4 regions of the Micromonospora ureilytica genome follow, and region 2 is predicted to be linked to each of the others. Evidence: riboswitches for the same ligand, from Rfam matches in the RefSeq annotation. Region 2 holds a riboswitch; each other region holds the start of a gene.
What was found. Region 2 has a riboswitch for cobalamin ahead of IW248_RS12025 (CbtB domain-containing protein). Riboswitches for the same ligand answer to the same signal wherever they lie in the genome.
Positions count from the first base shown of each region.

Region 1 (7,096 bases), 640 kb from region 2:
TCGGCGGCGGGCGGCGACCACCTGGCCGGCGATCTCCGCGTCGGCGTCGGCCCAGCGGGCGGCGAAACCGACCGGGTCCGCGTCGGCGGCCAGCCGGCGGCGGACCACCTCGACCCGGATCTCCGGGTCCCGACTGGCACCCACCTCCACGGTGAGCCCGAACCGGTCGAGCAGCTGCGGGCGCAGCTCCCCCTCCTCCGGGTTCATCGTGCCGACCAGCAGGAACCGGGCCGCGTGACTGACCGAGACGCCCTCCCGCTCGACGTGGCTGCGGCCCATCGCCGCCGCGTCCAGCAGCAGGTCGACGAGGTGGTCGTGCAGCAGGTTGACCTCGTCGACGTAGAGCACCCCCCGGTGCGCGGCGGCGAGCAGGCCCGGCTCGAAGGCGCGTACCCCCTCGCCGATCGCCTTCTCCAGATCCAGCGCGCCAACCACCCGGTCCTCGGCGGCGCCCACCGGCAGCTCGACGAGGCGGGCCGGGCGGGTCTCGGCGGCGGCGTCGGCCGGGTGCGGGCCGTCCGGGCAGGCCGGGTCGGGCTCGGCCGGGTCACAGCCGAAACGGCAGCCGGCCACCCGGCGCACCGGCGGCAGCAGCGCGGCGAGCGCCCGCACGGCTGTGGACTTGGCGGTTCCCTTCTCACCACGGACCAGCACCCCGCCGATCGCCGGGGACACCGCGTTGAGCAGCAACGCCAGCCGCATGTCGGCCATGCCGAGCACCGCACTGAACGGGTAGGTCGTGGTGGTGGTGACGGTCTCGGTCATGCCCGGTCCTCCAGGTCGCCCTCGCTGGCCAGGTACGTGTCGCGCAGCCGGTCGAGGGTGGCCGGTTCCGGCTTGGCCCACAGCCCCCGGTCGGCGGCCTCCAACAGCCGTTCGGTGATGCCTCGCAGCGCCCACGGGTTGGACTTCTCCAGGAACTCCCGGGTCGTGTCGTCGAAGAGGTACGCGGCGGCCAGGTGCTCGTACATCCAGTCGTCGACCACCCCGGCGGTGGCGTCGTAGCCGAACAGGTAGTCCACCGTGGCCGCCAGCTCGAACGCGCCCTTGTAGCCGTGCCGGCGCATCGCGGCGATCCACTTCGGGTTGACCACCCGGGCCCGGAACACCCGTCGGGTCTCCTCGCCCAGGGTGCGGGTGCGCACGTCGTGCGGCATCGCCGAGTCACCCACGTACGCCTGCGGTGACGTGCCGGTGAGGTGGCGGACCATCGCCACCATCCCGCCGTGGTACTGGAAGTAGTCGTCGGAGTCGACGATGTCGTGCTCGCGGGTGTCCTGGTTCTTCACCGCCACCGCGATCCGGGCGAACGAGCGCTCCATGTCGGCGCGCGCCTCCCGCCCGTCCAGGCCCCGGCCGTACGCGTAACCGCCCCACACCGCGTACACCTCGGCCAGGTCGGCGTCGCTGCGCCAGGTCCGGGCGTCGATCAGGGGCAGCAGCCCCGCGCCGTACGCGCCGGGCTTGGAGCCGAAGATCCGGGCGGTGGCCCGCCGCTCGTCGCCGTGCTCGGCGACGTCGGCGGTGACGTGTGCCCGCAGGTAGTTCTCCTCGTCCGGCTCGTCCAGGGCGGCGACCCGCCGGACGGCGTCGTCGAGCAACGCCACGACGTGCGGGAACGCGTCGCGGAAGAAGCCGGAGATGCGCACTGTGACGTCGACGCGGGGCCGGCCCAGCTCGGCGGTCGACACCACCTCGACACCGGTGACCCGCCGGGACCTGTCGTCCCAGACCGGCCGGCAGCCCAGCAGCGCGAGCACCTCGGCGATGTCGTCGCCCTGGGTCCGCATGGCGCTGGTGCCCCACACGGTCAACCCCACCGAGCGGGGGTACGCGCCGGTGTCGGCGAGGTGCCGGGCCAGCAGCGAGTCGGCGAGGGCCACCCCGACGTCCCAGGCGTTGCGGCTGGGGATGGCCTTCGGGTCGACCGAGTAGAAGTTGCGGCCGGTGGGCAGCACGTTGACCAGGCCGCGGGTGGGTGAGCCGGACGGGCCGGGCGGCACGAACCTGCCGTCCAGCGCCCCGAGGGTGTTGGTGAGCTCGTCGGTGGTCCGGTCCAGTCGGGGCACCAGCTCGGTGGCGGCGAAGTGCAGCACCGCGGCGACGTCCGGGATCGACCGACCGGTCACCTCCGCCACCACGGCGTCGACGGTGTCCACGGCCCAGCCCAGGGTTTCCATGCCGACGACCAGCCGCCGCGCGAGGGCCTCGATGAGGTCGATCGCGTCGGCGGCGGTGCCGGCCGGTCCGTCCACCACGTCGGTCAGCGCCGGGGGAAGCGCCAGGCGCTGTCCCGGCGTCGCGAGCAGCTCCTGCTCGTCGAGGGAGTACGCGACGGCGAGGGCCTGCCGCAGGCCGGGCAGGGCGCGGGCACCGCCCCAGATCTGTGGGGCGCGCAGCACCGCGAGGACCAGGTTGACCCGTGGCTCGCCGGTGGGCGCGTCGGCGAGGATGTGCAGCCCGTCGCGGATCTGCACGTCCTTGACCTCGCAGAGGTACCCGTCGAGGTGCAGCACGAAGTCGTCGAAGTCGTCCGCGTCGGGCATGGCCTCGGCGTGCAGGTCGTGGTGCAGCTCGGCGGCGCGCACCAGGTCCCAGATCTGGGCCCGCACGGTGGGCACCTTGGCCGGGTCGAGGGCCTGCACTGTCGCGTACTCGTCGAGCAGTTGCTCCAGTTTGGCCAGGTCGCCGTAGGTCTCGGCGCGGGCCATCGGCGGGACCAGGTGGTCGACGACCACGGCGTGCGCCCGCCGCTTGGCCTGGGTGCCCTCGCCGGGGTCGTTGACGATGAACGGGTACACCAGCGGCAGGTCGCCGAGGACCGCGTCGGGCGCGCAGTCGGCGGCGAGGCCGAGGCCCTTGCCGGGCAACCACTCCAGGGTGCCGTGCTTGCCCAGGTGCACCACGGCGTCCGCGCCGAAGCCGCCGTCCGCGACGGGCGCTGTCAACCAGCGGTACGCGGCCAGGTAGTGGTGGCTGGGCGGCAGGTCCGGGTCGTGGTAGATGGCGATCGGGTTCTCCCCGAAGCCGCGGGGCGGCTGGATCAGCAGCACCACGTTGCCGAAGCGCAGCCCGGCGAGCACGATGTCGCCGCCCTCGGTGTACAGCTCGCCCGGTGGCTCACCCCAGTGCTCCCGCATCCGCTCGCGCAGCTCGGCCGGGACCTGGTCGAACCAGCGCCGGTACGTCGGCCCCGGTATCCGGGCCTCGGCGGCGGCCAACTGCTCCGGGGTGAGCCACTCCACGTCGTGACCACCGGCGGCGATCAGCGCGTGGATCAGCGCGTCGCCGTCGTCGGGCGGCGGCGCGTCACCCAGGTCGTAGCCGGCCTCGGCCAGCGCGGCGAACAGCCGGACCGCCGAGGCCGGGGTGTCCAGCCCGACGGCGTTACCGACCCGGGCGTGCTTGGTGGGGTACGAGCTGAGCACCACGGCGACCCGCTTGTCGGCGTGCGGCACGTACCGCAGCCGGGCGTGACGCACCGCGATCCCGGCGACCCGGGCGGCCCGCTCGGGGTCGGCGGCGTAGACCGAGAGCCCGTCGGCGTCGATCTGCTTGAACGAGAACGGCACTGTGACGATCCGGCCGTCGAACTCGGGGATGGCCACCTGCATGGCGGCGTCCAACGGGGACAGGCCGGCGTCGCTGTCGGCCCACTGCGCGTGCGTGCTGGTGAGGCAGAGCGCCTGGATGACCGGAACGTCCAGGGCGGCCAGGGCGCCCACGTCCCAGGCGTCCTCGTCGCCGCCACCGGAGGCGTCCGCGGCGACCGCGCCGCCGGCCGCGAGCACCGTGACCAGCAGGGTGTCACAGCGGGCGAACAGCCCGAGTGGGCCGGCGCCGGCGGTCAGCCCGCGCAGTGAGCCGCAGAAGATCGGCAGCGGGTTGCCGCCGGCCTTGTGGACGGCGTCCGCGAGCACGTCGACGAAGTCGGTGTTGCCGGCGAGGGCGTGCGCCCGGTAGAAGACGATTCCCACTGTGGGCCGGCCCGGATCGGTGGGGTGGTCGCCGTGCACGCCGTACGACGGGGTGGGTGTGGGCGGGGCGAACCCCTCACCGGTGAGCAGCACCGTGTCGGACAGGAACCGGGCCAGCTGCCCCAGGTTTTCCGGCCCGCCCTCGACCAGGTAGGCCAGCGCCTGGGTGACGACTCCGGACGGCACCGTGGAGATGGCCATCAGCTCCGCGTCGGGGAGCGCCTCGCCGCCGAGCACGACCGTCGGCACGCCGGTGGCGAGCACCGCGGCGAGGCCGTCCGGCCACGCCTGCCGACCGCCGAGAAGGCGTACGACGACGAGGGCGACGCCGTCGAGCAGGGCGGGCACCTCCTCGACGGTGACCCGCGCGGGGTTGGCCAACCGGTAGTCGGCGCCGCTGGCACGGGCGGCCAGCAGGTCGGTGTCGGCGGTGGACAGCAGCAGGATGCGCACGGCAGGCTCCGGAAAGTGACGTCCTGGGCCGCCACGAGGGCGACCGGGGACGATGCGGGTGGGTACGGCGTCAGCCGGTACGACGGCCCGGGCGAACGGCGCACCGACGCGGGCGTCGGGGCCGGACAGCGTCGGGCGATCAGCTCAACGGTGCCGGTGGCCGGTGTCCTTGGAACGCACTGCCTGGAGCGCAATACGACGATGATCGTCGATGAATGAGACGCCGTGCGTCATCGGGTCCTCCTCGGGTGTCCACGCCCTGGGGTACGTCCCGACGGCCGAAGTATCCTGGCTTCCGGATCGACGCTCTCCCCCGGCCTTCCAACCGCAGACACACGGCCGTGACTCACGAGGGGGGATCGCTCCCCGGTGACAGTGGCGGGACCGCGTCGGAATTGCACCGACTTCCTTCACTGCCGTCAGGCCGCGAATGCTGCCACACCGCCGCGCCGCCGGTCAACGCGGACCCCGGCGTCGCCCGGCCACGCCCACCACATTGACCTGCGGAAATATCGGTGCGCGGGGGTCGAGTGTTGCCGTGGCAGGGGTGGGGTGGGGTGGTGCGGTAGCAGGGGGCGAGTGTCCACGCGGGCCCTTTGGAGCTGATGTCGTAAACGATTCAGCCGCCTTGACTCCCGGCTGGGACGTACGGCGATGTCACCAACGATTCAGCTCCAAAGGAGCCGAACGACACACGCCCGGAGCGAAGCGACGCCCGCCCAGGGCCGAGCGACGCCAGGGTCAGCGGGCGTGGCGTTCCGGGTGGGCCCGGCTCCAGGTCCGCATCCGCTCCGGGTAGCCGGTGCGCGCTGCCTCGTACAGCGGCACCGCGTGCTTGCGGGCGATAGTGCCGGCCGCACGCGGCGTTCCGGTACGGCGGCGGATCCACTCGCCGTCGTGGGCGATCGCCACCACCGTGGTGTCCGTCGCGGTCGTCTCCGGCTCCAGGTAGAACTCCACCCCGCGCCGGGTGGCGACGAACGCCTCCAGCGCCGCGAGGTCGTCGCGGGTCGCCTCCCGGTCCAGCTTCGTCGGGGTTGCCTCGGCACCCCGCGACCGGCGGTTGAACCAGCTCATGCCCCGCCCCTCTCCTCGACGCCCCTCCAGTGCAGCACCCATTCCTGGCAATACGCTGCACGCCGGATGGGAGACAGCTGACCTGCGTCGGGAAGGCCGGGTGGAACCCGCGGCGGGTGGGCGGTGTCATGAGTGTGATCCGAACGGAGGCTCCCCTGGACGACGAGGCGCTCGTCACCCGCGCTCGGGCAGGTGACCTGGAGGCGTACAACCTCCTGGTCGCCCGGCACACCGCGTCCGCGTACCGGACGGCGGTGCTGCTCGGCGCCGGCTCGGACTCCGAGGACGTCATCCAGGAGGCGTTTGTGAAGGCGTACCGGAAGTTGTCCCGTTTTCGCGGCGACTCGTCGTTCCGGTCGTGGCTACTCACGATCGTCGCCAACGAGACCCGCAACCTGCACCGCTCCCGTGGCCGGCGCGACGGGCTCGTCCTGCGAGCGGCGGCAGCGGACCCGGCCTCCGAGGTCGTCGAGGACGACGCGGTCGGCGCGGTCCTCGCCGGGGAGCGCCGGGCGTCGCTGGTGCAGGCCCTGCGACAACTGCCGGTACGCGACCGTGAGGTGATCGTCTGCCGATTCTTCCTCGATCTCACCGAGGAGGAGACGGTGGCGGCTCTGGGCTGGCCCCGGGGCACTGTGAAGTCGCGCACGTCCCGGGCGCTGGCGAAGCTTCGCGGCCTGCTCGACAGTGCGGAGGTCCGGCATGGGTGACCTCGAACGGGAACTGCGTGACCTTTCCGCCTGGCTGGAAACGCCCGAGCCGCCCGACGTGCGCGCCCAAGTCCGCGCACGGCTCGACAGGCCCGCGCGTCGGTGGCGTGCGCTCGTCGCGGCGGCGCTCGTCGCCCTGATCGTGGCGGTGGTGTTGCCGCCGACGCGGGTGGCCATCGCCGACGCCGTCGCGGGGCTGCTGCGCTTCGCCGGTGTCAGCATCGCCACCGCGCCCGCCCCGACGCCGCCCGGCGGCACCGCGTCGCCGTTGCCCGGGCAGCGGGCCGTCGCCCTGGACGAGGCGCAACGGGCAGTACGGTTCCCGATCCGCCTGCCGGCGAGGCTGGGCCCACCCGAGCGGGTGCTGGTCGCCGGTCCGGACGCCACGGGCCGGTACCGGGTGGCGACGCTGCTCTACGACGGGGGCGCGCTGCGTGTCGACGCGTTCGACGGTCGCCTCAACCTGTCCTTTCACAAGGAGGTCATCCCGCCGGGTGCGGAGTGGGTCCAGGTCAACGGCGACTTCGCCGTGTGGGTCGACGGCCCACACGTGCTGTCCTACGTGGATCGGGCGGGCGGAATCCGCAGTGAGACCGCCCGACTGGCCGCCTCGACCCTGATCTGGCAGGACAACGACGTGAGCTACCGGCTCGAGGGCGACCTCACCAAGACCGAGGCGATCGAGATCGCGGGCTCACTGCGCTAGGCCGTGTCTTCAATGGTTCACAACCATTGGAGTAGCGCGGCCATAGTGACTGCGGCCTGGAATGAGGTCGTGGTCTTGTCGTAGCGGGTCGCGACGCTGTGGCACTGCTTGAGCGACGTTCGACGACGTTGCGTCGTTTGTAGAGCTGCCTGTCGAACGTCGGTGGCCGGCCG
Region 1 is NZ_JADOTX010000001.1:2,036,070-2,043,165, reverse strand. It holds gene IW248_RS08950 (magnesium chelatase subunit D family protein) at 1-765, opposite strand, end outside; gene cobN (cobaltochelatase subunit CobN) at 762-4,430, opposite strand; cobalamin riboswitch at 4,690-4,866, opposite strand; gene IW248_RS08940 (hypothetical protein) at 5,172-5,507, opposite strand; gene IW248_RS08935 (RNA polymerase sigma factor) at 5,636-6,217, shown strand; gene IW248_RS08930 (hypothetical protein) at 6,210-6,923, shown strand.
Region 1: linked by a shared signal. The riboswitch ahead of cobN (cobaltochelatase subunit CobN) and the one ahead of IW248_RS12025 (CbtB domain-containing protein) in region 2 are both predicted to bind cobalamin.

Region 2 (7,096 bases):
TGGAGTCGGTCGCCGCGTAGACGATGCCGTCGACCTTCTTGGTGACGAAGTTCTGGATCAGGTTGACCTGCCCCTCGACGTCGGTCTCGGCGGTCACCCCGTCCCACTGGACGGTGACGTCCCCCGCGCGCTGCGCGGCGCACTCCGCGCCCGCCTTGACCGTGTTCCAGTAGTCCGCCCCGACCGCCTTGGGTACGACGGCGAGCTTCAACGGGCCGCTCGCGTCCTTTGTCGCGCCGTCGCCGCCGTCCCGGACCTCGACCCCGCCGCAGGCGCTGAGCAGGGCGGTCGCGGCGGCCGCGGCCAGGATCGCCTGCGCACGCAGGAGTCGTCCTCGCGTCCGCCGGCTGGTGGTGGTGTGTGCCATGGTTTGTGTCCTTCCTCGTTCGGACTCTCGGAATGGCATGTCAACCCCGTGATTCCAGCCGCCGGCGGCGGTACTGGTCGAAGTAGACGGCGGCCCAGATGATCACGCCGACGATCACCTGCTGGTAGTGGATGCTGATGTCGAGCAGGACGGCGCCGTTGCGAACCAGGGCGATGAGGAACGCGCCGATGATGGTCCCGACGATCCGGCCCTGCCCGCCGAACAGGCTGGCCCCGCCGATGACCGCGGCGGCGATGACGTCGAGCTCCAGCGAGATCCCATAGTTGGGCTGGCCGGAGTTGACCCGGGAGGCGGCGATCATGCCGCCCAGCCCGACCAGGACGCCGGCCAGCACGTACACCCCGGTCAGGTGGCGCCCCACCCGGATGCCGGAGCGGCGGGCCGCCTCCAGGTTGGAACCCATCGCGTAGGTGTGCTGACCGAAGCGGGTCTGGGAGAGCAGGAAGGCGACCCCGACGGCGACCAGGACGGTGATCACCACGGCGAACGGAATGCCGAGGATCTCCCCGTTGCCGAGCAGTTGGAAGGACCGGGGCAGGCCGTAGACGCCGACCGCGCCGGTGATGATGAAGACGAGGCCGCGGCCCACGGACATCGTCCCCAACGTCGCGATGAACGGTGGGATCCGGGCCACCGTCACCAGCAGCCCGTTCAACAGCCCGGCCAGCGCGCCGACGCCGATCGCCACGGCCGTGGCCGCCCACAGCGAGAAGCCGAGGTCGCGCACGACCATCGCGCCCAACACGCCGGCGAGCGCGGCGACCGACCCCACTGACAGGTCGATGCCCTTCGTGATGATGACCATCGTCTGGGCCGTGGCGATGATGGCGATCACCGCCGTCTGCGCCCCGATGTTGAAGAGGTTGTCCGCGGTCAGGAAGTACGGACTCGCGAAGGTCAAGGCGATGAACAGGACGACCAACGCGGTCGCGGCCGTGAACTCGGAGACGGCGTGGGAGATCCGTTCCCGGAACCAGTCGCTGAGTTCGCCGCGCTGCGTGCCGGCGGTTGCCTCGGCGCTACTCATCGTCGGACCTGACCTCCCCAAGCGTGGCGCTGGCACCCGACGGGGACCCGCCGACGAGCCGAACGCCTGTGCGCGACCGACCCTGCTCGGATGGCAGTGCGGCAACGCGCCCGCACGACCCTCGAGATAGGTCGGATGTTTGCCCCGATCAGGCGTTACCTTCCCACGCATTCACGTATGTTGCCAAGGTCTTACGGGCGTGTTTTGCCATCGTTACCTGCACCGCCGAAGGCATACATCTGACCAAACGCCATCGGCCGCCGTCGCTAGCATGTTATCGATAACATCCTATGTCCCCAGTTCGGAACCCGCTGCCGGGTCAGAAGGGGGCCAGTTGGTACACCCGGCCGGCGGTCTCACGCCAGATCGCCGCCCGCTCGCCCTCCGACAGCGGGTCCAGCAGGTCGCCGAGGACCGTGACCCAGCGGGTGTACGAGGTGGCGAGCAGGCACACCGGCCAGTCCGAGCCGAACATCAGCCGATCCGGCCCGAACACGTCGAGGGCGTGCTCGACAGCGGGCCGCAGGTCGGCCGCCGTCCAGGACGCGCCGTCCACCTCGGTCACCAGGCCGGAGAGCTTCGCCGTCGTGTTGGGCTCGGCCGCGAACGCGCGGAGGTCGCGGCGCCAGTCAGCGAGATCGCCGCGCCCGAGCGGGGGCTTGCCGAGGTGGTCGAGGACGAACCGCACCTGGGGCAGGTCGCGGACGAGCCGGGTCGCCGCCGGCAGCTGACCGTGGCGCACCAGGAGGTCGAAGGCGAGGCCGGCGGCGCCGACCGCGGCGATGCCCCGCCGCACCTCGGGGCGGTCGAGATAGGCCGGGTCGGGCTCGGACTGGACCAGGTGGCGGATCCCGACCAGCCGTTCGCCGCCCCGCCCCTTCCGCAGTCGATTTAGACGACGGCCGACCTCCGCGGCGGTGAGGTCGACCCAGCCGACCACCCCGGCGACGAGAGGATCGTCGGCCGCGACACCGAGCAGCTCGGGCGTCTCCGACCGGACGGCGACGGACTGCACGACCACGGTCTGGGTGACCCCGGCGGCCCGGGTCGCCGGGGCGAGTTCGACAGGGGTGAAGTCGTCGTCGATCGCGGCCATGGTGTGCGGATCAATCCAGGGCTGCGGGTGCCGCGCCCGGACCCAGAGGTGATGATGCGCGTCGACGATTCCCGGCCGTCGCGCGACCTCGCCGGTCGTCATCGGACCCGTCCTGGCGTGTTCACGTTCACCCCACACCCCGCCCCGCCACCGACCGAACCCCTCCGGGTAGACCCGGAGCCACAGAGTCGATCTGGCAGGTTGACCATGTTAGCGGTAACAGGCTGTTCCCGGGCCGCGGAACGCGCGCCGGACCGGATTCCCACCGAGTCGCCTTTTGGTCAGACGAATCCGCCGGCACCGACCGCTGGTCCGGCTCGTAAGAAGCTCCGGTGCGCGGGCGCCCTGCGGGCGCGGGGCCCGGGTTGACCGCCTGAGGTGGCCCCGATACCGTCGACCCACTATCTGCGGCGACGCGAGGGAAGCCGGTGTGAATCCGGCGCGGTCGCGCCACTGTGAGCGGTTCCCCCACCTCAACTGGGGGCCGCGAGCCAGGACGCTCGGTCGTCCGCAGCCTTGCGATGGGGACGCGTCATCCCTGGGGAGGTTCGTGTATTCATGTCTAGTTCCGCTTCCAGCCAACCGGTGGTGCACCCCGCCGGCAGCGCACGTCTCCTGTGGACGGCTCTCGCGACCGTTGCCGTGCTCACCCTGCTGGCCTACCTCGTCGCCTTCGACCAGGGGGCGGTGTCGCGCAGCGGGATGTACCTGCACGAGCTGATGCACGACGGCAGGCACCTGCTGGGTGTCCCGTGCCACTGAACACCACCACCGCTCCCCCGTTCGTCGCCGTCCTCGTCCGCGGGCTGCTCGCCGGTCTGATCGCCGGCCTGCTCGCCGGGGCGTTCGCGTACGTCGCCGGCGAACCCCACGTCGAGGCGGCCATCGCCATCGAGGAGGCGGCGGCGGCACACGCCGAGCCCGCCGCCGGTGCGCACGACCACGAGGACGCCCTGGTCAGCCGGACGGGTCAGCGTGGCGGCCTGTTCCTGGCCACCGGCCTGTTCGGCGCCGCGATGGGTGGTCTGCTGGCCACGGCGTACGTCCTGCTGTCCCGTCGGCGGCGCAGCGACGACGGCGGGCGGTCGGGCCTGCTGCTGGCCGGCGCGGCGCTGCTCGGCGCGGTGATCGTGCCGTTCCTCAAGTACCCGGCGAACCCGCCGGCGGTCGGCGACCCGGCCACCATCAACCAGCGGACCGTCACCTACCTGTTGATGGTGGTGCTCGGGCTGGTGGCCGTGTGGGCCGGCTCGCTGGGCTACCGGTCGGTGGGCGGCCAGGCGCCGACGTGGCAGCGCGCCGCCGCGGCCGTGGGCGGGTTCCTGCTGGTCACGGCAGTGTCGTACGTGGTGATGCCGTCCTTCCAGGAGGTACCGGCGGACTTCCCCGCGACCCTGCTGTGGAACTTCCGGCTGGCCTCGCTCGGCACCCAGGTAGTGCTCTGGACCGGCATCGGCCTGCTGTTCGCGGCCCTGATGCACCACGAGCGGCGTCGCCGGGCCGGCACCGCACTGCCGAGCACGTGACCGGCACCAGCCTCCGGCTGGTCGCCCACGGTCACACCGCCGCTCTGCGTCGGGCCCGCTTCGGCGGCACCGACGACGGCCTGGACGAGGGTGGCCTTCGTGCCGTCCTCGCCCAGGCCCACGCGGGTTCGGACCGGCGTGGGCCCCTCGGCGTGCACGACACCTGCCTGTCCAGCCCGACGGCGGCGGCCCGACAGACCGCCGACGCCCTGGGCCTGCTGCCGACCATCGAGGCGGCGTTGGCCGACTGTGACTACGGCGACTGGTCCGGACTGTCGCTTGAGGAGATCGCCGGTACACACCCGCAGGCGCTGCACGACTGGCTGTCCGACGCGGACTCCGCGCCGCACGGCGGTGAATCGGTCACGGCCGTACGGGATCGGGTCGGTCGCTGGCTGGACGAGCACCGCGGCGCCGGTCGACGCGTCGTCGCGGTCACCCACCCGCTGGTGATCCGGGTCGCGGTCGTGCACGCCCTCGGCCTGCCGACGGCGACCTACCGGCAGGTGGACGTGGAGCCGTTGGCGATCGTCCGGCTCACCAGCCAGGGCACGCGCTGGCAGCTCCGACTGAGCGCGGCGTGAGCACGTAGCTGATGTCTCCGGGCGAGATGCCCCGGCCGGCAACGTCCCGGAGTGGGGCGGGCCGTGAACACGGCCCGCCCCACGCGGCTGCACTATCCCTGGCTTGGCGCTAGCCGGTGACGGTGAACGGCCGGGACACCTTCGTCGCCGACGTGGCGCCGTTCAGCGTGACACTTGTCGCGCCCGCCTTCGCCGCACCCGGAACGCTTACCGTCGCGCCGGAGATGACGCCGTCACCGTTCGCGCGCACGGTGCTGACCGCCAGTCCGGTCCCGAAGGCGATCGTGACCACCTCGTTCGGAGCGAACCCGGAACCGTCGAACATGATCGACGTACCGCGCGGTCCCGAGGTGGTCAACAGCGCCACCCGCGGCTGGTAGGTCCGCGCCTCCGGCTCCCCGGTCACCTGGACGGTGGCCGTGGCCGGCGTACGCGAGGACGCCCCAGTCGCGGTGACGGCGTACCGGCCGGGTTGCGCGTCACCGGAGGTCGGCACCGAGGCGCGGACCGTTCCCGTCGCGGAGGCCGCGACCTTCACGGTCCGGGCCGGGTCGGTGCCGACGCTGACGGTCACCTGCTCGCCGGCGGCGAAGCCGCTGCCGTCGACGGTGATCGCGCCACCGGTGGTGACGGTGCCGGACGCGGACAGCGCGATCGCCGGCTGCGATCCGCCCCGAGCCACGGTCACCGTGAAGGACCCGGTGCTGCTCGACAACGTGTCCCACGCGGTGACGCGCACCGTGTAGGTGCCCTCCCGTGCGTAGGCGTGCCGGCCACTCATCGCACCGGACGCGCCGATCGTCACGTCGTCCGGAACCGTGCCGTCACCCCACTGGACGCGGGCACGGTAGCCCGTCGTACCGGGAACGCCGCCGGTCACCGCTCCGAGGTTCGCCGCGAGGGCCTGCCCGGCGGTGGCCGTCTGGTCCTTCGGGGCGGCGGTCGTCAGCGCCGGGGCGGGCGTGCCGTCGTTGGCCACGGCGAACACGTGGATCCGGCCCGCCGAGCGAGGGTCACCGGTCTGCGTCGGCAGGGTCACCGACACCAGTGTCTTGCCCGCCGGGATCTGGTACGGCGCGGTGGCGAACAGGAACGGCTGGGCGCCGTCGCGGCTCGTGCCCTGCAACCGGTACGCCGTCCGCGCGACGATGATGTTGCCGTAGGACGGGGTGCCGTTGGCGTTGCCGCCCAGCGTCCAGTCGCTCAACTGGATCGGAATGCTGGCCGTGCTGCCGTCGCTGAACGTCGCCGTGCCGGTGGTGCTCTGGTTGCCCTGCGTTCCGGCGCCGATGAACGAGATGCTCTTCGCGTCCTCCGGGAGGTCGAGGACGACAGTCGCCCCGTTGCCGGTGGCGTTGTCCGGCTGCCCGGCCGGGATCACCGGCACTGTGAACCGCAGCTCGGTTCCGGGAACCTGCCGCTGCTGACCCTGGGTCACACCGCCCGCAGCGAGGGCCGCCCGCGAGTACGCCCACGACTTGGCGTCGCAGTCTGCCGCGAGTGTCCCTTCGTCACCGACGCAGACGCTGTCGAACGCGGCGGTGAGACCGGAGGCCGGGGCGTACGCCACCTCGACGCCGACCGTCGCGGAGCTCTGGCTGTCGCCGTCGGTGACCGTGACGTTCGCCTGGTGGTAGCCCGGCGTGGCGTAGGTGTGGGACCCACCGATGCGGTAGACGGCCCGCGAACTCAACGTCACGGTGCCCGCGGTGACCGGCGTGCCGTCACCCCAGTCGATGGTGGCCTGGTAGCCGCTGGCGTCGCCGCCGGTGACGGTGGCCAACGGCACCGAGACGGGTACGCCTGTCGTCGCGTGCACGCCGTCCGCGGCGGTGACCGCGATGTCGCCGCCGCCGAGGTCGAGGTCACCCCCGGCGAGCAGCTCGACCTCGGCGAGGTTGGTCTGCGCGGCGCCGACCGTCTTCGTGACGGCGAGGCGGAACTGCGCGAACCGCCCCGGCTTGTCGATCGAGTACGGGCGGGTCTGGTTGCGCCACGGGAACACCTGGCCGGTGCGGGAGTCCACTGTGGTCCAGGTGAGACCGTCGTTGGAGCCCTGCAGGCGCCAGTCCGCCGGATCGCCCACACCGGCGCCGGACGTGACCGTGTAGTACTTCGGCTTCTGCTTGCCACCACGGAAGGCCCAGGTGATCTGGGGGGTCGCCGAGGTGAAGGTCAGCTGGGTGGTCGACGAGTCGTCGAACAGCTTCGACGCGTCCTGACCGCCGGTCGCGGTCGCGGTGCCGAGACCGGGACCGGTGACGTCCTGCAACGGCTTCGGCGCCTCGTCACCCTTGGTGAGCGACGGCGGCGCGTCATTCTTGCCGGTGCCCCACGACGACGGCTTGGAGCCCATCTGGAAGTCGATGGTGCCGCCCTTGGCGAGCGCCGCCACATCCACTGACAGGCCGCGCTGCTTCTTACCGTTGACCTTGACGTCCTGCACGTAGACGTTCGCCGCGCTGTTGTTCGGCG
Region 2 is NZ_JADOTX010000001.1:2,677,273-2,684,368, forward strand. It holds gene IW248_RS12010 (ABC transporter substrate-binding protein) at 1-367, opposite strand, end outside; gene IW248_RS12015 (ABC transporter permease) at 408-1,415, opposite strand; gene IW248_RS12020 (amidohydrolase family protein) at 1,735-2,613, opposite strand; cobalamin riboswitch at 2,889-3,034, shown strand; gene IW248_RS12025 (CbtB domain-containing protein) at 3,070-3,273, shown strand; gene IW248_RS12030 (CbtA family protein) at 3,264-4,037, shown strand; gene IW248_RS12035 (histidine phosphatase family protein) at 4,034-4,621, shown strand; gene IW248_RS12040 (GH92 family glycosyl hydrolase) at 4,731-7,096, opposite strand, start outside.

Region 3 (7,096 bases), 1.2 Mb from region 2:
AGATCCGAGCCGACGCCGAGCGTCGCCTCGCCGCGTTGCCGGGGCCGGTGCCCGGAGCGCCGACTGTGCTGTTCGTCGAGTGGCTCGACCCGTTGATGCCTGGCGGGCACTGGGTTCCGGAGCAGATCACCCATGCGGGCGGGCGGTCGCTGCTGCTCGGGCCGGGCGCGCACAGCACCCCGCACCTGTGGTCGGTGGTCGCGGACCTGGCTCCCGAGGTGGTGGTGTTCGGGCCGTGCGGGTTCACGCCCGAGCGAACCGTCGACGAGCTGTCCGTGGCGACCGCGCAACCCGGTTGGGCGGACCTGCCCGCGGTCCGTCGGGGGCAGGTGTGGGTGGTCGACGGGCCTGCCTACTTCAACCGCCCCGGCCCGAGGGTCGTCGACGGCGCGGAGATCCTCGCCGGCATCCTCGGCGGCCGCCCAGACTCCCGCGCTCGGCGGGTGCCCCTCGACGTCGGCTGACGCTGCCGCGCCGGACCGGCCGGGACGGACATCGGTGGCGCCGCGAAGCCAGGGGCCACGGTGGGGCGGCGCGCCGCCCCACCGTGCGCTCAGGTGAGCGTGCTGCGGACTTCGGCGGCGGCCGCGACGAGGCGGGTCAGGGCCTGTTCGATCTCTGCGTACCCGCGGGTCTTCAGGCCGCAGTCGGGGTTGACCCAGAGCCGGTCGGCGGGCACTGCGGCGACGGCGCGACGCAGGGCGTCGGTGACCTCCGCCTGTTCCGGTACGCGGGGGGAGTGGATGTCGTACACACCGGGCCCGACACCGCGTTGGTAGCCGGTGGTGCGCAGGTCGTCGAGGATCTCCATCTTCGACCGGGACGCCTCGATGCTTGTGACGTCGGCGTCGAGGGCGTCGATCGCGGGCAGGACCTCACCGAACTCGGAGTAGCACAGGTGCGTGTGGATCTGGGTGGCGTCGGCGACTCCGCTGGTGGCCAGGCGGAACGCCCCCACGGCCCAGTCCAGGTACGTGCGTTGATCCGCCCGGCGCAGCGGCAGCGTCTCCCGTAGGGCGGGTTCGTCGACCTGGATGACGCGGATGCCGGCGCCCTCCAGGTCGCGGGCCTCGTCGCGCAGGGCCAGGGCGACCTGGTTGGCGGTGTCGACGAGGGGCTGGTCGATGCGGACGAACGACCACGCCAGGATCGTCACCGGGCCGGTGAGCATGCCCTTGACCGGCCGGTTCGTCAGCGACTGCGCGTAGGTGGACCAGGCGACGGTCATCGGGCCGGTCCGGGTGACGTCGCCGTAGATGATGGGTGGGCGGACGCAGCGGGAGCCGTACGACTGCACCCAGCCGTTGACAGTGGCGGCGAACCCGGCCAACTGTTCCCCGAAGTACTGCACCATGTCGTTGCGTTCCGGCTCGCCGTGCACCAGCACGTCCAACCCGAGTCGTTCCTGCACTGCGATGACGTGCGCGACCTCGGCGCGCATCCGCTCGGCGTAACCGGCGTCGTCGAGGCGGCCGGCCCGGTGCGCCGCCCGGGCCTGGCGCAGTTCCTGCGTCTGGGGGAACGACCCGATGGTGGTGGTGGGCAGCGGCGGAAGGCCCAGTCGGGCCTGCTGCTTGGCGGCTCGCTCCGCGTAGGGCCCCCGTCGTACGTGCTCGGGCCGCAGCGCGTCGAGGCGGGCGCGGACCGCGTCGTTGCGCCAGGCTGCCGGTGCGGCGGGTGGGGGAGGGGGTAGGACGCCGACGCCGTCGCGTAGGGCGCGTCCGAGCGCCACGACCTCGTCGACCTTCTGCCGGGCGAACGCCAGCCGGGCACGCAGGTCGTCATCGAGGTCGGGTTCGGCGGCCAGGTCCACCGGCACGTGCAGCAACGAGCACGACGTCGACACCGCGACGTGGTCGGCCAGCCCGGTCAGCACCGCCCCGGTCGCGGTGGCGGCGCGCAGGTCCGTACGCCAGATGTTGCGCCCGTCGACCAGCCCCGCGACGATCGTCTTGCTCCGCAGCGGCCCGGCGGAGGCGAGCCTCTTCAGGTTCGCCGGCCCGGCGACGAGGTCGATGCCCACCGCCTCGACCGGAGTGCCCAGCAGCGCCGGCAGCGCGTCGCCGAGGTCACCGAAGTACGACGCGACGAACAACCGGGGCCGGTGTTCCACGCTGCCGAGCCGACGGTACGCGGCACGCAGCGCGGCGATCTCGTCCGAGGTGCGGTCGGCGGTATACGCGGGCTCGTCGAGCTGGACCCATGCGACCCCAGCGTCGGCCAGCGTGCCGAGGATGTCGGCGTAGACCGCGACGAGGTCATCGAGTCGGTCGAACGGCCGGAACCCTTCCGGAGTGTCTCCGGTGGCCTTGGACAGCAGGAGGTAGGTCGCCGGCCCGACCAGCACCGGCCGCGTGGCGACGCCGAGGGCCTTGGCTTCGGCGTACTCCCGCACCGCCTTGTCGGGGCGGGCGGTGAACACCGTGTCCGGGCCGACCTCCGGCACCAGGTAGTGGTAGTTGGTGTCGAACCACTTGGTCAGTTCCAGAGCCGGTTCCCGTGCCGTGCCGCGAGCCATGGCGAAGTAGGTGTCCAGGTCGCTGAGGCCGAGGTGGCGGAAACGGTCCGGTACCGCGTCGATCAGGACCGTGGTGTCGAGCACCTGGTCGTAGAACGAGAACGTGTTCGACGGCACGGCGTCGAGACCGGCGTCGCGCAGCGAGCGCCACACCTCGGCGCGCAGGCCGGCCGCGGTCTCCTGTAGAGCGTCGGCGTCGATCCGGCCGGCCCAGTAGGACTCGACGGCGTGCTTGAGCTCTCGGTGCGGGCCGATGCGGGGGTAGCCGAGCACGGTGCTCAGCCCAAACGGTGTGGTCACGGGTGTCCTTCCCTCGAGGTCTACCCCCGACCACACGGGAAGGAAACGGCAGGGCACCGGCCGATGACCGGGCCTCGCTCAGGCCCTCCCGAGAGGCCGGTGGCGGCGTACGCGGACGCGTACGCGGTGCGGGCAGGTCTTCGGACTCGCGGGCACGATCGGCGTGCACCGATCTCCTACTGGCCGTCGCTTCCCAGACGCTCACGTGTCCAGTGCGTATGACGGCGGTCGTTCCCGCTCACCGCTGCGGGGCAGTCCCGGTCTTGCACCGGGTTCCCTCTTACGACGCCCCACCACGACGGTGGGGCGAACCAGCACTGCCGCCCATCGTACGGCGTCCGGTCCGACCTTTCGACTATCGATCGCGCCCCCTCCCGACATGCGGGCCCTTGTTGCAAGATAATGGCAACAGCCAAACTATGGCAGCAGTGAGAGGACGTACCTGATGGCCGTGTACAACCTGCCCGACCTGCCCTACGACTACGGGGCACTCGAGCCCGCCATGTCCGGGGAGATCTTGGAGCTGCACCACGACAAGCACCACGCCGCGTACGTCAAGGGCGCCAACGATGGGCTCGACCGGCTTGCCGAGGTTCGGGACAAGGGCGACTACGCGACGCTTGTCGGGTTGGAGAAGACGTTCGCGTTCAACCTGTCCGGGCATGTGCTGCACTCGATCTTCTGGAACAACCTGTCCCCGGACGGCGGTGACCGTCCCGACGGTGAGCTGGCGGCGGCGATCGACGAGCACTTCGGCTCCTTCGACGGCTTCGCCGGCCAGCTGTCCGCCGCGACGAAGGGCGTGCAGGGCTCCGGGTGGGGCGTGCTTGCCTGGGAGCCGCTGAGCCAACGGTTGATCGTGGAGCAGGTCTACGACCACCACGGCAACGTCGGGCAGGGCTCCACCCCGGTCCTGGTCTTCGACGCCTGGGAGCACGCCTACTACCTGCAGTACCGCAACGTGCGCCCGGACTACGTGGACCGGCTGTGGCACCTGGTCAACTGGACCGACGTCACCGCCCGTTTCGACGCCGCCCGCGCCGCGACCCCGAAGATCTGACCCGGCGTGAGCGGGTACACCCCCGAGGCCGCCGAGATCGTGCAACGCGCCGCCGGGGTCATCGCGGCCAAACACCGCGGTGACCTCGCTGGCGCCGAGGCGCTGATGTCGGCGTTCAGCTCTGAGCAGGCCCGTACCCTCGGCTTCTATCTCCTGGCCGACCTCGCGCTCGGCCTGGTCAAGGCGCAGAGCGGGCAGACGATGGACGACCTGGTCCGGGAGCTGTCCCTGCTCCTGGCCGACACCGCCCAGTCACCGCCCGCCTGACGGTCCGCTGGGTCCCACACATGGTGGGACCCAGCGGACGCCGCAGCGTCCACCGCTCATTTCGAGGAGACCGTCTCGTACGCCGGACGATCGAGGTCGACGATCCGGTCGCTCCAGCGGTCCAGCAGGGTCTGGTCGTGGGTGATGACCAGGACACCGGCGCGCTGCGTACGCTGGTAATCGCGAATGACGGCGGCGACGTGCGCCTGGGTCGAGGCGTCGAGCATCGCGGTGGCCTCGTCGCAGAGCAGGTAGTCGGGGCGGTGTACGAGGGCACGGGCGAGGCAGGCGCGTTGCAGCTGCCCGTCGGACACCGCGTGGGGACGCCGGCCGCGCAGATCCGCGGTGAGGCCGACGAGGTCGGCGAGTTCGGCCACCCGTTCCCGGACCACCGACTCGGGCGTCCGGGTGGCGCGCAGCGGTTCGGCGATCAGGTCGGTGAGGCTCAGTCGAGGGTCGGCGGCCGCGCGCGGGCTCTGGAACAGGGCGGCGACGCGGGTCCGTAGGGCGACCGGCACGGCGTACCGGACGGCGTCGACAGCGGTGCCGTCGATGCTGACCCGGCCCTGATCGGGTTGGTGCAGCAGGGCCAGGACCCGGGCCAGTGTCGACTTTCCACAGCCGGACGGCCCGCGCAGTCCGACAGTCTCTCCCCGGTCGATCCGCACTGTGACGTCGTCGAGGACGACCTGGCGGCCGTACCCGACTGTCACCCGGTCGGCGAGGAGGTGCGTGCTGCTCACGTGACGGCTCCGAAAACGATCGGGTGGTGGCAGGCCACCGTGCCGCTACCGGTGACCGGCGTCGGCTGTGGTCGGTCCGCGCAGGTGTCGGTGCGGCGTGGACAGCGGGGCGCGAACGCGCACCCGGGGGGCAGCGCGGTGAGCATCGGCGGGTCGCCCGGCACCGGCCGGAAGGCCCGGTCCGGCAGGGCGTCGAGCAGCGCCGAGGCGTACGGGTGGGTCGGCGCTGTGAAGAGTTCGTCGGTGTCCCGGTGTTCCACGATGCGGCTGGCGTACATCACGGCGACGGTGTCGGCGACCCGGCGTGCGGCGGCCAGGTCGTGCGTGATGAGCACGACGGAGGCGCCGTTGTCGCAGCGACGGCGCAGCAGGTCGAGGGTGTGGTCGACCAGCGGCCGGTCCAGCCCGGTGGTGGGCTCGTCGGCGATGAGCAGCGACGGGTCGGGTGCCAGCGCGAGCGCGGTGACCAGGCGCTGCGCCATGCCGCCGGACAGCTCGTGGGGGTAGCGGTCCAGGTCCGCCGGGTCGAGCCCGACGTCGACAGCGAGGTGGTCGGCGTCGGCGCGGTCACGGCCGTGCGCCCGCAGCGTCTCGGCGAGCAGTCGCCGTCCGGTGCGGACCGGGTTCAGGGCGGTGGCCGGGCTCTGCGGGACCAGCCCGACCCGACGCCCGCGTACCCGCCGGGCCAGGTGGCGCTGGCCGCAGGTGACCAGGTCGACCGGGTCGGCGCCGGGGTGGTGCAGCACGGCGTGGCCGGTGGTCGTGGCGTTGCCGGGCAGGAGGCCGAGCAGGGCGTGGGCCAGGACGGACTTGCCGCAGCCGGACTCGCCCACGATGGCCAACAGTTCGCCGGCCCGGACGGTGAGGCTGAGATCGCTGACCGCGCGCACGCGTGCGTCCCGGAGCCGGAACTCGACGCCGAGGCCGTCGACGGCGAGCAGCGGCCGGGTCATCACGGCGCGGGAAGGCGCCGAAGCGGGAACGGATTCGGTGGTGGTCACAGGTGCAGCTCCGCTCGGACCCGGGGATCGAGGCGGTCGCGCCAACGGGCGGCGAGGACCGCGATGGCGAGGGTGACCACGACGATGACCGCGCCCGGTGCCAGGCTGGCCCACCAGGCGCCGGTGAGCAGCGACCCCTGACCGTCATTGATCATGTTGCCCAGCGACGCGAGGTGCGGCGGCAGGCCGAGGCCGAGGAACGACAGGGCGGTCTCGTGCCACACCGCGTGCGGGATCATCAGGGTGGTGGCCAACGCCAGCCGGGGCAGGACGTGCGGCAGCAGGTGCCGGGTGAGGACCCGGAGCCGGCCGGCCCCGCCGCTGATGGCGGCGTCGATGAACGGTCGGGTCCGAAGGCTCAACAACTCGGATCGGACGATGCGGGCGGTGGAGAGCCAGTGGGTGAGCCCGACGGAGGCGATCACCGCACCGAGGCTGGGCCGCAGCATGGCGACGATGAAGATGCCCAGCAGCAGGTGCGGCATCGCGGCGATGGTGTCCACGATCCGCATCAGGATCCGGTCCACCCGGCCGCCGAGCGTGCCGGCGATTCCGCCGACCACGCCCCCGAGGACGGTGGCGACGAGCGCGGCGACCGCGCCGACGAGCAGCGACACCCGCAGTCCGTAGACGGCACGGTGCGCCACGTCGCGGCCCAGGTCGTCGGTGCCGGCGAGGTGGGTCCAGGACGGCGCCAACCGGGTCTGGTCCAGTGCGACAGCGCTCTGGTCGAGCGGCCAGACGAGCGGGGCGAGCAGCGAGCCGGCGACGGCCACGAGCAGGACCAGACCGGCCGCGACGGCGCCAGCCTGGCCGGGCCGCAGCCGCAGCCGCAGCCGCGACCGGGCCACTCGGAGCAGCGGCGGTCGGGCGGCGAGGTCAGCCATCGAGTCGTACCCTCGGGTCGGCGGCGGCATAGGCGAGGTCGGTCGCGAGGTTCGCGGCCAGCACCACAGCGGTGGTGACCAGCGTGATCGCCGCCAGCAGCGGGAAGTCGCTGCCCAGCGCGGCGGCGACAGTGACGGCGCCGAGGCCCGGCAGCGAGAAGACCGTCTCGACCAGCACCGCCCCGCCGACCAGCTCGGGCAGGTGGGTGCCGACCAGGGTGAGGAACGGCAGCAGCGCGGTCCGCAGCGCGTGCCCGAACAGCACCGTCCGACCGGGCAACCCGCGTGCCCGCGCCGCGAGCACGTGGTCGTCGCGCAGG
Region 3 is NZ_JADOTX010000001.1:1,484,956-1,492,051, forward strand. It holds gene IW248_RS06500 (ABC transporter substrate-binding protein) at 1-464, shown strand, start outside; gene metE (5-methyltetrahydropteroyltriglutamate--homocysteine S-methyltransferase) at 554-2,818, opposite strand; cobalamin riboswitch at 2,933-3,149, opposite strand; gene IW248_RS06510 (superoxide dismutase) at 3,264-3,878, shown strand; gene IW248_RS06515 (superoxide dismutase) at 3,885-4,145, shown strand; gene IW248_RS06520 (ABC transporter ATP-binding protein) at 4,202-4,888, opposite strand; gene IW248_RS06525 (ABC transporter ATP-binding protein) at 4,885-5,889, opposite strand; gene IW248_RS06530 (ABC transporter permease) at 5,886-6,776, opposite strand; gene IW248_RS06535 (ABC transporter permease) at 6,769-7,096, opposite strand, start outside.
Region 3: linked by a shared signal. The riboswitch ahead of metE (5-methyltetrahydropteroyltriglutamate--homocysteine S-methyltransferase) and the one ahead of IW248_RS12025 (CbtB domain-containing protein) in region 2 are both predicted to bind cobalamin.

Region 4 (7,096 bases), 1.3 Mb from region 2:
ACGACCAGGTGCCCGTACGCGCCCAGGTACCGCTCCAACTGCGCCGGTACGGTCGGGTCGGCGCTGACCTGGAAGTGGATCGGCGCCGTCACCCCCACCGTCGGGGTGCCGGTCATCGACACCGCGTACGGACCAGCCGTGGCCTGTGCCGCCGCTGGCGGCAGCGCGGTCGGGTTGTGCGCGCCGGGCACTGTGTGGTCGACGCCCAACACGAGGGGGATCTGCGTGCCGTTGGCCGCGGTGACGGAGAAGTCGGCGTAGACGCGGTAGCCGCCGGGGCGGGCCAGCGTCAGGGGGACGCTCCAAGTGCCGTCGGGCGCCATCGTCGGGTGCAGGTGCTGGTAGCCGGACAGGTCGCGGCCGACCACGATCATGTGCAACGGCTTGTCGTGGACGACAGCGAAGGTCGTTGCCGGCTGCCGGTCGGTCCCGACGATGCGGAACCGGTAGTCGGCGCGTACACCAGGGGGTTGGGACCGCTCCAGCGGTTGCAGGGTGTACCCACCGGCGCTGACCGTCGTCCCGGTCGCCAGCGTCGCGCCCGTCGCGTCGTCACCCCGATGCGTGTGCGGCCCCGTACCGGCCGGGTGTTGGTGCCCGTCGGTCGCAGAGCCCACCTGGTCCGAGGCGGGCGGTCCACCGGCTGCCGGTCGCGCGTTGCCGGTCGCCGGACTCTCGTCGGCGGTGCCGATGCGGGCCAACCCGAACCCGGCCAACAGAGCGATCACCAGGCCACCGACGAACAGCGCCAGGTGGGTGTTGCTCAACCGGGACCCAGGCGTCGCGGCGGCGAGGTCCGTGTCGGGCTGCGGTCCGGGGTCGACCGTCGGCTCGCCGTCCGTGCTGGCGAGGGCCTCGGTCACCTGATCGGTAGGCGTCGGATCGACAGCAACGCCCGTACGGGCCGTGACGACCGTGTTGCCCTTGCGCGCCGCCGGCACGGTGGCGGGCCGCCGCCTGTCGCTCGCGGTACGCGCGACGACGCCGACCTTGCCCCCGACGGTCTTGCCAGCGCCGGCCTTGCCGCCGACGGCCTTGTCCCGGGCAGCCTTGTCCCCGGCAGCCTTGCCGCCGACGGTCTTGCCAGTGCCGGTCCTGTTCGTGGCACGGGCGCCGCCGCCGCGTCGGCCGGAGGCCGCCGCCGAGGTACGGCCCCGACCGGTGGGTGTGCCGGCGGATCGGCGACGCCAGACGACGAACCCGGCCACCGCCCCGGCCACCGCGACAGCCGCCGCCCAGCCGGCCCAGGCCAGTGCCCCTGGACCGCTCTTCTCGGTCGACCCGGTCGACGGGGCCGCTGCGGCCGGCGGGCTCGACGGATCGTCCGCTGTGGTCGGCACCGCCGAGGCCTGCCCGGACGTGTTGTGCTGCTCGCTGGCGGCCACCAGCGCCGGGTCCGGTTGGGTCGACGGCGGGCTCCACCCCTTCGGCGCTGCCGTCACCCGCCCGTCGTAGCGGAAGGTCAGGGTGCCCCGCACGGTGTCGCCGTCCGAGGCGACCGACAGGTAGCTCACCGAGTACTGGCCCTTGGCGGGCAGGTGGGCGACCGACACCACCGCGGGGAACCCCGTCGTGTACTCCCGTGGCTCGAACTGCCCGTTGACCAGGAAGTACTCCCGTACCGGCTTCTCCAGCGGCTTCGGCTCCCCCTGCGACCAGCCGTTGTCGACACGGGTGCCGCCCGGGGCGGTGATCGTGAAGAACGCGTTGGCGGCGGCCTTCTCGGTGAAGAACAGCTGCACCGACGTCAACGGCTCGCGCACGGTGGCGCCGCTCGCCGGTGTGGACATGGCGAGCGTCCCGTGAGCTGCGGCGGGTTGGGCGGACGCGAGGAGGGCGACCGCCGAGGCGAGGAGGAACGCGAGGAGGCCCGAGACCACCCGCCCGCAAGTCTGGGGGAGACGACGCATCTGGATATCCTCACCCTCGCGAGACTTTTTTCAATAGGTGAGGATCTTCTTCCTCAGATGACAAAAGTTGACGATCAGGCCATCCGTCGCCGCGGCAGGACGCCCCGGATGGACAGATCCCCTGGCCAGCTATGCTGCCGACGGCGCTGGTTCGCCCCGTCGTGACCGGCGGGGCGTCGTAAGAGGGAACCCGGTGGAAATCCGGGGCTGCCCCGCAGCGGTGAGTGGGAACGACCGCCGTCATCAGCACTGGGCCATGTGGCCTGGGAAGCGACGGCCAGTAGGGGACCGGCACCACCGGTCAGGCCCGCGAGTCCGAAGACCTGCCGGCGCCGCGTACACAACCGTGTGCGCTGCCGTCGGCCTCGCGGGTGGGCTGAGCGGGTGACGGGCCGTGCGTGTGGTGCGCGGCCAGGTCCTCGTCAGCGTGTGTCCGCGACCCGGCGGTGTGGTTTCCCGAGGGACGGACTACCGCTGTGCACGACACCACCACGATCGCCGGCCGAGCGCCGTCGGCGTCGCACCTGACCCTTTCGCAGATCATGGACCAGCACCACACCAACCTGATGGGTACGGTGCACGGCGGCCGGATCCTCAACCTCATCGACTCCGTCGCCGGTGTGGTCGCCGCAAGGCACTCCGACGGGCCGGCGGTGACCGCCGCCATCGACGAGACGGCGTTTCTCCGCGCGGTGCGGGTCGGCGACGTCGTGCACGTCGACGCCCGGATCACCTGGGCCGGCCGCAGCTCGATGGAGGTCGCGGTCAAGGTGACCGCCGACCGGTGGGACCGGGCGGTGCCGCCCACCGACGTGGCCACCGCCCACCTGGTCATGGTCGCCATCGACGACGACGGCCAGCCTCGTACCGTGCCGCCGCTGCTACCGGAGACCGACGGGGACCGGCGACGCTACCGGGAGGCGGAGATCCGCCGGGAGCACCGGCTGGCGCTGCGGCGCGCGCTGCTCGACGGCGCCGACGACGGCTGACCCGTGCGCGGTCCGCCCGTTGCGGCGCTGGCGCGGTCCGAGGAACCCGCCCCGCCGCCTATCCGGTCGGATAGCGTCCACGTGAAACCTCGATCACGGAGAGTGTGGATGGCTATGCGCGCTGCGGTGCTGCGGGAGTTCGACGCTCCGCTGACGGTCGAGGAGATCGATCAACCCACTCCCAAGCGCGGGCAGGTGCTGGTGCGGATCGTCGCCAGCGGTGTCAACCCGCTCGACACGAAGATCCAGGCAGGAAAGGCCGCGCACGCGCGTGTCGAGCTGCCTGCGGTGCTCGGCCTGGACCTTGCCGGCGTCGTCGCGGCGATCGGCACGGAGGTGACCAGCTTCGCGCCGGGAGACGAGGTGTACGGGCTCTGCGGGGGCGTCGGCGACCTCCAGGGTTCACTGGCCGAGTACGCCGCCGTGGACGCTCGACTGCTGGCCCGCAAGCCGAAGGCACTCTCGATGCGGGAGGCCGCCGCGTTGCCCCTGGCGGCGGTCACCTCCTGGGAGGGGCTGGTCGACCGGGCCGGAGTCCACGCCGGGCAGAAGGTGCTGGTGCACGGCGGTGCCGGCGGGGTTGGCTACGTGGGCGTGCAGCTTGCCCAGGCGCGCGGCGCCGATGCGTACGCCACGGGCGGGCCGGCGAGCATGCGGGTGATCGAGAGCCTGGGCGCCGTGCCGATCGACTACACCACGAGCAAGGTCGAAGAGTACGTCGACAGGCACACCGGCGGCGAGGGGTTCGACATCGTCGTGGACACCGTCGGTGGCGCGACGCTCGACGCGTCGTTCGCGGCGGTACGCACCTATCACGGGCACGTCGTCAGCGCACTGGGTTGGGGGTCGCACTCGCTCGCCCCGCTGTCGTTCCGAGGCGCGACCTACTCCGGGGTGTTCACCCTGTTGCCGATGCTCACCGGGCGCGGCCGCGAACACCACGGCGACATCCTGCGCGAGATCGCGGCGCTGGCCGATGCCGGTGCCCTGCGCCCGCGACTGGATCCGCGCGAGTTCACGCTCGACACGGTCATGGACGCCCACCGGCTGGTCGCGGACGGCACCGCCGAGGGCAAGGTCATCGTGGACGTCGCCGGTTGAGCAGAGCCGTTCGTGAAGGCGAAGTGGTCAGGTGGCGTTGTTCCCAGGGTGGCTGATGCCGGCTGGCGTCTCGGGTTGCCTCACGCTGCGCCTGCACGTGCCGTAGATCGATGTGGAGCGTTGCGGGTGAGCTTGCTGGAGTCCGCCGTAGTTCCGTCATCTGAGACACCGATCCCACTCGCGGCGCCATGAGCAGCGCATCCTCTGTGGTGACCTCTTCGGTGGACCCGAAGGCGTCAGCGCTGGCACCCCGCGGAGGCGGTAGGGCGGAGTCGGCTCATGTCGAAGAGAGTGCGTCTGCGTATCGACGTTGAGGCGCGGTTAACCGATGTCCCAGGACGAGCGCGTCCAGGAAATCGTCGAAGGCGCGATCGGCTCGTGGCGTGTCGCCGGTGGCCTCGACGTCCATGATGAGGCCGCGGATGACGGCCAGCACCAGGGTGGCGAGTTCGGGGCGGCCGACGGTACGCATGCCGTCCTCGAGAGGCTGCAGCCAGTCGGTGGTGGCCTCGCGCCGGAAATTCGGCCACAACTGCTGTTCAGCGTCCTGGCGGAGCTTGCCGAACATGCTGAGGTAGGGGCGGCCCTCGGGGCCGGTGATGGCCTGCCACGCGCGCCGCAGCGTGCTCAGGTAAGGCTCGCCCGGCTTGGGGGACAACAGGTCGCCGTAGAACTCGCGTTGAAGCTGCCGCGCCCGGCGCAGGGTCTCGCGCAGCAGCGCGTCGCGCGTCCCGAAGTGGTAGATCAGCATGCGGGTCGAGCAGCCCGTCGCCTTCACCAACGGTTCGAGACGGTCGGGCAGGCCGTGGGCGAGCGCGTGATCGACGCAGGCGTCGAGGATGCGGTCGCGGATCTCGGGTTGTTTGTGACGTCCCACCGCCACACTTTTTCACGTAACTGGCGGTACGTCTAACGTTGATCCCAGCGGAGAAGGAGTCAGAGATGCGAGTGGTATTCGTGCACGGTGCGTGTGTCCGGGACGGCGTCTGGTGGTGGCACCCGACCGCCGAAGCACTGCGCGAGCGGGGCATCAGCAGCGTCGCGCCGGCGTTGCCGAGCTGCGGTGAGGGCGACCGGCCCGCCGGTTCGAACGGTCCCGGCCTGCCGGAGGACGTCGCGGCGGTGCGGGCGGTGCTGGCCGCGGGCGATGAGCCGACGGTGGTCGTGGGACACAGCTATGGCGGGATCGTCGCGGCCGAGGCCGCAGTGGGCGTCGCATCGGTGCGGCACATGGTCTTTGTGTCGAGCTATCTGCCCGAGCCGGGCGAGTCGCTGTCGACCTTTGGCGCTCCGGAACCGCCGCCGTTTCTCGACTTCGACCCTGAGGGCGGCACGTTCGGCGCGGTACCGCAGTTGTTCGCCGAGACCCTCATGCAGGACTGCCCGCCGGACATCGTCCGCGAGGGTGCGGCTCGCCTGATCCGGCAGACGATTGCCGTCACCCAGCAGCCGGTGCGGCAGGTGGCGTGGCGCGACCTGCCGACAACGTATGTGGTGTGCGCCGACGATCGCGGCACCCCAGCATCGGCGCAGCGTGAGTTCTCCCGCCGCGCCGGCAAGGTCGTCGAACTGCCGACGGGCCACCATCCGTTCCTGTCCGACCCGCAGGCCGTCGCCGACATCCTGACCGGGCTCTCATGACCAGGCCGCCGGAGCTGGTGCGGCGCATGTACGCCGCCTACAACCGCCGGGACGCCGACGGCCTGCTCGCCCTGCTGACCAACGACGTCGACTGGCCGGACGGCGATGTCAGGCTGCACGGCAAGGATGCGCTCCGCCGCTACTGGCTTGAGCAGTGGACCCGGGTCCACACCCACGACGAGCCCAGCGAGCCGGTCGAGCTGGGTGATGGGCGTATCGCGGTTCGTGTCGACCAGACGGTCCGCACGCCGGAAGGGTCGCCGTTGTCGACGGCGCGCTTCGTCCACCTCTTCCAGATCCGCGATGGACTGACCGCCCGAATGGACATCGAAACAGCTTAGTACTCCAACGTCACTTGGCCTGTCTGCGCTGGTAGTGGGATCGGCGGGCGCGGGCTTGGGATGTTCGTCGCCAGCGGGACCAGTGCAGGGTGTGCTCTGGCGAGAGCGATGTGGCGAGGACGAAGGCGTTGAGGAGTCGGCGGCTCTCGGCGACGGTCAGCGCGAACCCGACCTGGTCGGGGACGCCGGCGGCGGTGAGACGCTCAGGCCGGTCGCACCAGGTCGACCACAGGAGCGCGTGCAGACTGGCGGCATCTTGTTGCCCCGATCATGGCCGCATGCATCGATCGGCGGTCGAAGCACGTACGTCAGGCGATGATCGGCGGAAGCTGCCATGGGGGACGCCGGCCGGGCCGCTCAGCTCCGCCAGGAGGGCGTCCACCGCGGGCCGCTGCGGCGTGCCGCCGAGGGCGCGGGTGACCGCGAAGATGCGTCGCTCGGTGACCGGCTCGACCAGTGGCTCCACGTGCACCCCGGGTGGCACGTGGCGCAGCGCCAGCTCCGGCACCAGCGCAGCGCCCAGCCCGGCCGCGACGAGGTCCAGCGTGAGCGCGAAGTCGACGGCACGGTGCCGGATGTCCGGCTCGAAGCCCGCGAGCCGGCAAGCGTGCAACGTGGACCGCAGGCACGGCGTGTGTTCGGCGCTGGCGATCCATGGCAGGTCACGTAGCTCGCTCAGCCGTCCGGTGCGACGGCGCCAATCGACTGGAGTGATCAGGTGCATCGGGTCGGTGGTGACCGGATGCCGGTCCAGGTCGTCGACCAGCGGCACGGGCACGTGGTCGTACTCCTGCAGCACCACCACGTCGAGGGAGCCGGAGCGCAGGTCGAGGCGGCTCTGCTGGTCTTCGGCCTCGATCACCCGCACGTCCAGCTCTGGGTGCTTCGCCCGCGCGCGGGCGGCGGCGGGTGCCACTAGCGCGCCGGCCGCGGACGCGAACGCACCGACCCGCACCGTGCCGCTGACCCCGTGGCGGAGCGCGGCGAGCCCGGCCACCGCCTGCTCCACCGCGTCCAGCACGTCCTTCGCGTGGCTGGCCAGGACCTGGCCGGCCGGGGTGAGGACGATCCCGCGCCCGGCCCGCTCGACCAGCTCGTGCCCGGCCTCACGGGA
Region 4 is NZ_JADOTX010000001.1:1,420,941-1,428,036, forward strand. It holds gene IW248_RS06210 (copper resistance CopC family protein) at 1-1,910, opposite strand, end outside; cobalamin riboswitch at 2,041-2,255, shown strand; gene IW248_RS06215 (acyl-CoA thioesterase) at 2,453-2,899, shown strand; gene IW248_RS06220 (zinc-dependent alcohol dehydrogenase family protein) at 3,008-4,000, shown strand; gene IW248_RS06225 (TetR/AcrR family transcriptional regulator) at 4,278-4,877, opposite strand; gene IW248_RS06230 (alpha/beta hydrolase) at 4,943-5,641, shown strand; gene IW248_RS06235 (nuclear transport factor 2 family protein) at 5,638-5,982, shown strand; gene IW248_RS06240 (LysR family transcriptional regulator) at 6,251-7,096, opposite strand, start outside.
Region 4: linked by a shared signal. The riboswitch ahead of IW248_RS06215 (acyl-CoA thioesterase) and the one ahead of IW248_RS12025 (CbtB domain-containing protein) in region 2 are both predicted to bind cobalamin.